Regions from separate parts of the Pseudescherichia vulneris genome, predicted to be linked through region 1. Evidence: predicted binding sites of a transcription regulator. Region 1 holds the regulator's gene; each other region holds the start of a gene.

Region 1 (2,203 bases):
CAAATCCTAAATTTATCCTGCTGGATGAACCCTTTGCTGGCGTTGACCCCATCTCGGTTATCGACATTAAGCGCATCATTGAGCACCTGCGCGACAGCGGACTCGGCGTGCTGATCACCGATCACAACGTGCGCGAGACGCTGGCCGTGTGTGAACGCGCCTACATCGTCAGCCAGGGGCATCTGATTGCCCACGGTACGCCGCAGCAAATCCTTGAAGACGAACAGGTTAAACGCGTATATCTTGGGGAAGACTTCAGACTCTGATAGGGTTAATGACGGTAATGTTTTAGCGGGAGAGAAGTGCTCTGAACATGAAGCAAGGTTTGCAACTGCGGCTAAGCCAACAGCTCGCCATGACGCCCCAACTGCAACAGGCTATTCGTCTGTTGCAGCTCTCGACGCTGGAACTTCAGCAAGAACTTCAGCAGGCGCTGGATAGCAACCCGCTGCTGGAGCAAACCGATCTTCACGATGAGATAGATGCCCAGCAGACCCAGGATACCGAAACGTTAGACTCCGCCGACGCCCTTGAGCAGAAAGATATGCCCGAGGAGCTGCCGCTGGATGCCAGTTGGGATGAGATCTACACCGCCGGTACGCCGTCGGGCAACGGCGTGGACTATCAGGACGACGAGCTTCCCGTCTACCAGGGCGAGACCACCCAGTCACTACAGGACTACCTGATGTGGCAGGTGGAGCTGACCCCCTTCTCTGATACCGATCGCGCTATTGCCACCTCCATTGTCGACGCCGTGGATGAGACCGGCTACCTGACCGTCTCTCTGGAGGATATCCTCGACAGCATGGGTGACAGCAACGTGGGGCTGGACGAGGTCGAAGCGGTGCTGAAACGCGTCCAGCGTTTCGATCCGGTGGGCGTGGCGGCAAGAGATCTGCGCGACTGCCTGCTGATCCAGCTCTCCCAGTTCGCCAGCGATACGCCGTGGCGGGCCGAAGCCAAACTGATCATCAGCGATCACCTCGATCTGCTGGGGAACCACGATTTCCGCACCCTGATGCGCGTTACCCGCCTGAAGGAAGAGGTGCTGAAAGAGGCGGTGAACTTGATCCAATCGCTGGATCCACGCCCTGGCCAGTCGATCCAGACCGGCGAGCCGGAGTATGTGATCCCCGACGTGCTGGTGCGCAAGCACAATGGCCGCTGGATGGTCGAGCTGAACGCTGACAGCATTCCACGTTTGCAGATTAACCAGCACTACGCCGCCATGTGCAGCGGCACGCGTAACGATGCCGACAGCCAGTTTATCCGCAGCAATCTTCAGGAAGCCAAATGGCTGATTAAGAGCCTGGAGAGCCGCAACGATACCCTGCTACGCGTCAGTCGCTGCATCGTAGAACAGCAGCAGGCCTTTTTCGATAAAGGCGAAGAGTTTATGAAACCGATGGTGCTGGCGGATATCGCCCAGGCCGTCGAGATGCACGAATCTACCATTTCACGCGTGACAACCCAGAAGTACCTCCACAGCCCGAGAGGTATTTTTGAGCTTAAATACTTCTTCTCTAGCCACGTAAATACCGAAGGCGGTGGCGAAGCCTCGTCAACGGCCATCCGCGCGCTGGTGAAGAAGCTGATAGCCGCAGAAAATCCTGCGAAACCACTGAGTGACAGTAAGTTGACCACCCTGCTGTCCGACCAGGGTATCATGGTGGCTCGCCGCACCGTTGCGAAGTATCGAGAGTCTTTATCCATCCCGCCGTCTAACCAGCGCAAGCAGCTGGTCTGACCCAACCGATAAGGAAGACACTATGCAGCTCAACATTACAGGGCACAATGTCGAAATTACTGAAGCACTGCGCGATTTTGTCGGTACAAAATTTGCTAAGCTGGAGCAGTACTTCGAGCGGATCAATCAGGTCTACATTGTGTTAAAAGTGGAGAAAGTGACGCACGTCGCGGACGCCACACTGCACGTAAACGGTGGCGACCTCCACGCCAGTGCGGAAGGGCAAGACATGTATGCGGCTATCGACGGTTTAATTGATAAACTGGCGCGACAGTTAAACAAACATAAAGATAAACTGAAACAACACTAATTGTCCGGGCGTTCGACGGCAGTTAGCAACCTGCTGTGGTCACGCAGCAGGTTGTCTGCACGAGTAACGCTTAGGTGAATTTATGATGAACAACGATTCCGCTCTTCAATTGAGCAATGTCCTTAACCAGGAATGTACCCGCAGCG
Region 2 (2,203 bases), 800 kb from region 1:
TCGCCTACCGCGACGATAATCTCGTATTGCAGGACATCAACCTCTCCGTGCCGCCGCGCAGCTTTATTGCGCTGGTGGGCCACACCGGCAGCGGCAAGAGCACCCTCGCGAGCCTGCTGATGGGCTACTATCCGCTGACGAAAGGAGAGATCCGCCTTGACGGTCGGCCGCTCTCAACCCTCAGCCACGACGTGCTGCGCCAGGGCGTAGCCATGGTCCAGCAGGATCCGGTGGTGCTGGCGGACTCCTTCTTTGCTAACGTCACCCTCGGGCGCGATATCAGTGAAGCGCAGGTGTGGCAGGCGCTGGAGACCGTTCAGCTGGCAGAGCTGGTGCGCGGCATGCCTGATGGCATCCACACTAGCCTGGGGGAGCAGGGAAATAACCTGTCGGTAGGACAGAAGCAGCTGCTGGCGCTGGCCCGCGTGCTGGTTGCCACGCCGCAGATCCTGATCCTTGACGAGGCAACGGCGAACATTGATTCCGGCACCGAGCAGGCGATTCAGCAGGCGCTGGCGGCGGTACGTCAGCATACGACGCTGGTGGTGATAGCCCACCGCCTCTCTACTATTGTGGAAGCGGATACTATTCTGGTTCTGCATCGCGGGCAGGCGGTAGAGCGTGGCAATCATCACGCGTTGCTGGCCGCCGAAGGGCGCTACTGGCAGATGTATCAGCTGCAGCTGGCGGGCGAAGAGCTTGCCGCCAGTGCGCAAGAAGAGTCGCTTATCGCCTGATGCACCATAATCAGGCAGGCTACTAACAGGATCGCCTGTTGGTGCAAAAACCGCACGCACCATGCACTACCATGGTGCGTTTTTCTTTCCCAGGAACAATCTGAATCTCTGTCACTCTTTTCTGCGTAACCGTTGCTCCTTCCCGCACGCCTTAAGCCGCTGAATTTTTCCCTTTTTCTAATTCTGGCACACCGCTTGCAATACTTTCTTCGTGTTAGCTGCGGCCATTACCGATTTTCGACTGAGGGGGATTTATGAAGCTGGTTACCGTGGTCATTAAGCCATTTAAACTTGAGGACGTCCGTGAAGCGCTGTCGTCTATTGGTATTCAGGGGCTGACCGTTACCGAAGTGAAAGGCTTTGGTCGTCAGAAGGGCCATGCTGAACTGTACCGCGGGGCTGAATACAGCGTTAACTTCCTGCCGAAGGTAAAGATTGACGTAGCCATTGCTGACGATCAGCTTGATGAAGTGATTGATGTCATTAGCAAAGCGGCCTACACCGGAAAAATTGGCGACGGCAAAATTTTCGTTGCCGAACTGCAACGCGTTATCCGCATTCGTACCGGCGAAGCCGACGAAGCGGCACTGTAACGTCACACACACAGTGATTGGGATGGGAAAAATGAAAAAATTAACCTTAAAAACGGCGATGGCCGCACTGGCAGCGTTACCGGGTCTGGCAATGGCGGCTCCGGCCGTGGCCGACAAGGCCGATAACGCCTTTATGATGATCTGCACCGCGCTGGTGCTGTTTATGACCATTCCCGGCATCGCGCTGTTCTACGGCGGCCTGATCCGCGGCAAAAACGTGCTGTCGATGCTGACCCAGGTCACCGTAACCTTTGCGCTGGTGTGCGTGCTGTGGGTGGTCTATGGCTACTCGCTGGCGTTCGGCACCGGCAACAGCTTCTTCGGCGACTTCAACTGGGCAATGCTGAAAAACATCGAGCTGACCGCCGTGATGGGCAGCTTCTACCAGTATATTCACGTTGCGTTCCAGGGATCATTCGCCTGTATCACCGTTGGCCTGATCGTCGGCGCGCTGGCCGAGCGTATCCGCTTCTCTGCGGTGCTGATCTTCGTGGTGGTGTGGATGACCCTCTCCTACGTGCCGATTGCACACATGGTCTGGGGTGGCGGCCTGCTGGCTTCTCACGGCGCGCTGGACTTCGCTGGCGGCACGGTGGTTCACATCAACGCTGCAATTGCGGGCCTGGTGGGTGCATACCTGATTGGTAAACGCGTCGGCTTCGGCAAAGAGGCGTTCAAACCGCACAACCTGCCGATGGTCTTTATCGGTACGGCGATCCTTTACGTTGGCTGGTTCGGCTTTAACGCTGGCTCTGCCAGTGCCGCCAACGAAATCGCTGCTCTGGCATTCGTCAACACCGTGGTAGCTACCGCAGCCGCTATCCTTGCCTGGGTCTTCGGCGAGTGGGCAACCCGCGGTAAGCCGTCGCTGCT
Region 3 (2,203 bases), 2.2 Mb from region 1:
ACTCGCGGTCTGCATCAAGCGCCTGCAGGGCCTCTTCCAGGGAGCCAGCAACCTGCGGAACTTCTTTCGCCTCTTCCGGCGGCAGGTCGTACAGGTTTTTGTCCATGGCTTCGCCTGGGTGGATCTTGTTCTTGATACCGTCAAGACCGGCCATCAGCAGGGCAGCGAAGCACAGGTACGGGTTAGCCGCCGGGTCCGGGAAGCGCACTTCGATACGGCGCGCTTTCGGCGAGGTGACTACCGGGATACGGATAGAGGCAGAGCGGTTACGGGCAGAGTAGGCCAGCATAACCGGTGCTTCGTAACCCGGGACCAAACGCTTGTAGGAGTTAGTGGTCGGGTTCGCCAGGGCGTTGATCGCTTTAGCGTGTTTGATTACGCCGCCGATGTAGAACAGGGCTTCTTCAGACAGGCCAGCATATTTGTCGCCAGAGAACAGGTTGGTGCCGTTCTTGGACAGGGACATGTGGCAGTGCATACCGGAGCCGTTATCGCCGAACATCGGTTTTGGCATAAAGGTCGCGGTTTTGCCGAAGCGATGCGCAACGTTGTGCACGACATATTTGTAGATCTGAATTTCGTCCGCTTTTTTGGTCATGGTGTTGAAGCGGGTCGCCACTTCGTTCTGACCTGCAGTCGCCACTTCGTGGTGGTGCGCTTCAACCACCAGACCCATCTCTTCCATCACCAGACACATGGTGGAACGGATGTCCTGAGAGGAGTCAACCGGCGGAACCGGGAAGTAACCGCCTTTCACAGCCGGACGGTGACCTTTGTTACCACCTTCGTATTTGGTGGAGGTGTTCCATGCGCCTTCGATATCGTCGATAGCCACGTGGGAACCGGAAATGTTGGCACCAAAGCGAACGTCGTCAAACAGGAAGAACTCTGGCTCAGGCCCGAACAGAACGGTGTCTGCGATGCCGGTGGAGCGCAGGTACTCTTCAGCGCGTTTAGCGATGGAGCGTGGGTCGCGATCGTAGCCCTGCAGTGTGCCTGGCTCAAGGATATCGCAACGGATAATCAGGGTAGACTCTTCGAAGAACGGATCAATAACCGCGGTAGAGGCGTCCGGCATCAGCACCATGTCGGATTCGTTGATGCCTTTCCAGCCACCAATCGAAGAACCATCAAACATTTTGCCTTCTTCAAAGAAGTCAGCGTTAACCTGATGGGCTGGGATAGTGACATGCTGCTCTTTACCTTTGGTATCAGTGAAGCGCAGATCGATAAACTTCACTTCATGTTCGTTCAGCATCGTCAAAACGTGTTCAGCGGACATACTTAACTCTCCCGGAATTTTTGGTCGTCGTGGTAACGAGGTTCTACACTTTATAAGTGGCACAATCGCCTTGCCTAAGATAAAGCGAAATCTGTGCCAACTTTTAAAACACCCCCAAAAGGCGCTATCATGCACGTCATAGTGCAAAAGGGCTGCACCATAATGGTTATCTTGCATCAATATAGTGCATCTGCGCGATCGTAGTGCACTGTATTGGTGCAATTTACATTAAGACAGCTCTCTACCGCTTCGTGAAACCGATCACAAAGCCCTACTTTCTATATTGTTTGTAAAGGTTCTTTGTGATCCTGTTCTGTACTGCGATTAATACGTGTACAATAACGCGCTATTTCTAATGCCTGAGGCAAAGTTGTGATCGAAAATTTGCGTAACATCGCCATCATTGCGCACGTTGACCATGGTAAAACGACCCTGGTTGACAAGCTGCTGCAGCAGTCTGGTACCTTCAGCGAGCGTGCTGAGACTACCGAACGCGTGATGGACTCCAACGATTTGGAGAAAGAGCGTGGGATTACCATCCTCGCGAAAAACACCGCTATTAAATGGAATGACTACCGTATCAACATCGTTGATACCCCGGGTCACGCCGACTTCGGTGGTGAAGTTGAACGTGTCATGTCCATGGTAGACTCCGTACTGCTGGTGGTCGATGCTATGGACGGCCCAATGCCGCAGACCCGCTTTGTAACTAAAAAAGCGTTTGCGCACGGCCTGAAGCCAATTGTCGTTATCAACAAGGTTGACCGTCCGGGCGCGCGTCCTGACTGGGTTGTGGATCAGGTCTTCGATCTGTTCGTCAACCTCGACGCCACCGACGAGCAGCTGGACTTCCCGATCATCTATGCATCTGCACTGATGGGTATCGCGGGTAACGACCACACTGACATGGCGGAAGATATG
Region 4 (2,203 bases), 1.1 Mb from region 1:
CGTGCTGCGTCGTTGACAGTCTGCTGATCGCCCTCGATCACCGCACAGGGAACGTTACCTTTCAGGCGCAGCAGCGTTTCGCTCAGCAGGGTGGTTTTACCCGCGCCGGGGCTGGAGACCAGATTAAGCACCAGCTGCTGCTTCGCGGCAAAGCGGGCGCGGTTGCGGGCCGCAAGGTGATTGTTTTTGGCTAAGACGTCGATCTCGATCTCCAGCATCCGCCGCTGGCTCATGCCCGGTGCATGGGTTCCGGCAACGCCGTGGCCGTAGTGGAGATCGCCTTCCGGCGTCCGGGCGGGGGTAAAGGATGACGTTTTCACCCCGGTAATAGCCTGGCCGCTGCGCTGGGCAGGGGCGAAGGGGGCGCTGCGAAATGGCGAGTGGGGGCGGTGCTCATCGCCCTCTATATAGAGATTGCCTTCGCCGCAGCCGCAGGTACTACACATAGTCTACTCCTGTTCAATTTCGAGTCGCTGGATCTGCAGGCCGTCGTCGGCCACGATCTGCAACATGTTGCTCTGGCACTGGGGACAGCGCCGCACCCGCTGGCTCAGCAGGGTCACATACTGCTGGCAGTTTTCGCACCAGCACTCCGCCTGCTGCTCGTCGATATGCAGCGTGCAGCCTTCCGCCAGCGTGCCCCGACATACCAGTTCAAAGCAGAAGGTGAGGGCGCTGCTCTCTACACAGGAGAACGCGCCTATCTTCAGCCATACGCCGGTCACCCGCCGTGCGCCGTGCGCCGCCGCCTGCTGCTCAATAAGCTCCAGCGCCCGCTGGCATAGGGTTATTTCGTGCATAGGGCCTCCCGTTATTCACAGCGCCAATAATGCAATAACGGTGCCAGCCAACGAAAACGACGTTACTGACGATGTCGACGCTGACGAAATGACACTGCCATTCAATTAATTTCATTAAAAATCAAATAGTTAAAAAATGGCATGGAAAGTGCTATATGGGCTGGTCACAACTAACCGGGTAATCTGAAATGACCATTTGGGAAATTAGCGAAAAAGCTGACTTCATTGCCGAACGGCACCATCGCCTGCAAGAGGAGTGGCAGGCTTACTGCAACTCGCTGGTGCAGGGCATTACGCTCTCCAAAGCCCACCTGCATCACGGCATGTACTGCGCGCCGGAGCGGGATCTCTGCTTTGTGCTGTTCGAACACTTCCTTATTACCGTCGCCCTGGCGGACGGCTTTAACAGCCACACCATCCACTATCTGGTGGAGAGCAAAAACGGCGGCGAGCAGCTACTGATTGCCGAGGCCCAGCTGGCGCAGGATGGCCGCATCGATGGCCGGATCAACAATCGCGACCGCGCCCAGGTGTTGGAGCACTACTTAGAGAAGATCGGTCCAGTTTACAACGGCCTGTATTCAGCCATTCAGCAGGACACGCCGGTAGATCTCCGCCAGCTCGTCAATCAATCCGCCCAGGCCTCGGTGGCCTGAATGCCTGCCGTGTCGAGGAGTGTCGAAATGACAGGCCGTCGGCACGATTTCGTCAAAAATGACCACCTGAGGAGTGTCCGGTGAATCGTTTTGTTATTGCTGACGCCACGCTCTGTATCGGCTGCCACACCTGTGAAGCCGCCTGCTCAGAGACGCACCGCCAGCACGGGCTGCAATCGATGCCCCGCCTGAGCGTGATGCGCAGCGCGAAAGAGTCTGCCCCGCAGCTTTGTCACCACTGTGAGGATGCGCCCTGCGCCGGGGTCTGCCCGGTCAACGCTATCAATCGCGTGGACGGCGCGGTACAGCTCAATGAGAGCCTGTGCGTGAGCTGCAAGCTGTGCGCAATCGCCTGTCCTTTCGGCGCGATTGAGATGAGCGGCAGCCGTCCGCTGCATATTCCGGCTAACGCCAACTCACCGAAAGCGCCTCCCGCGCCGCCTGCCCCTGCTCGCGTCAGCTCCCTGCTCGACTGGGTGCCTGGCATACGCGCCGTAGCGGTGAAGTGCGATCTCTGTGACTTCGATGAGGGCGGCCCGGCCTGCATCCGCACCTGCCCAACCGGCGCACTGCGGATGGTGAATTCGCTGGATATCGCCCGGGCCAGCAAACGCAAGCGCGAGCTGACCCTCAACGGCGACTATGGCGACCTCTCGCTGCTCAACCTGCAAGGAGGCGCGAAATGAGCGCATTTATGCTGATCGACCTGGCCGTCCTGCTGTTTGTTGCAGCGGCGGTGCTGGCGTT

What was found. The regulator sigma-54, encoded in region 1, starts transcription at its own class of promoters, with help from an activator protein. The targets are predictions, from matches to a motif close to GTTGGCACANNTTTCGCTNT.
Region 2: a site for sigma-54 is predicted at 920-939, ahead of glnK (P-II family nitrogen regulator). Genes of this name have one in related genera too.
Region 3: a site for sigma-54 is predicted at 1,364-1,383, ahead of glnA (glutamate--ammonia ligase). Genes of this name have one in related genera too.
Region 4: a site for sigma-54 is predicted at 829-848, ahead of hypA (hydrogenase maturation nickel metallochaperone HypA). Genes of this name have one in related genera too.

The regions. Positions count from the first base shown of each region.
Region 1 is NZ_LR607338.1:2,743,218-2,745,420, reverse strand. Features, by position in the region: gene lptB (LPS export ABC transporter ATP-binding protein) at 1-266, shown strand, start outside; gene rpoN (RNA polymerase factor sigma-54) at 314-1,747, shown strand; gene hpf (ribosome hibernation promoting factor) at 1,770-2,057, shown strand; gene ptsN (PTS IIA-like nitrogen regulatory protein PtsN) at 2,140-2,203, shown strand, end outside.
Region 2 is NZ_LR607338.1:1,946,803-1,949,005, forward strand. Features, by position in the region: gene FN633_RS08310 (SmdB family multidrug efflux ABC transporter permease/ATP-binding protein) at 1-737, shown strand, start outside; gene glnK (P-II family nitrogen regulator) at 992-1,330, shown strand; gene amtB (ammonium transporter AmtB) at 1,362-2,203, shown strand, end outside.
Region 3 is NZ_LR607338.1:558,391-560,593, forward strand. Features, by position in the region: gene glnA (glutamate--ammonia ligase) at 1-1,282, opposite strand, end outside; gene typA (ribosome-dependent GTPase TypA) at 1,655-2,203, shown strand, end outside.
Region 4 is NZ_LR607338.1:3,853,584-3,855,786, reverse strand. Features, by position in the region: gene hypB (hydrogenase nickel incorporation protein HypB) at 1-446, opposite strand, end outside; gene hypA (hydrogenase maturation nickel metallochaperone HypA) at 450-800, opposite strand; gene hycA (formate hydrogenlyase regulator HycA) at 989-1,456, shown strand; gene FN633_RS15990 (4Fe-4S dicluster domain-containing protein) at 1,537-2,142, shown strand; gene hycC (formate hydrogenlyase subunit 3) at 2,139-2,203, shown strand, end outside.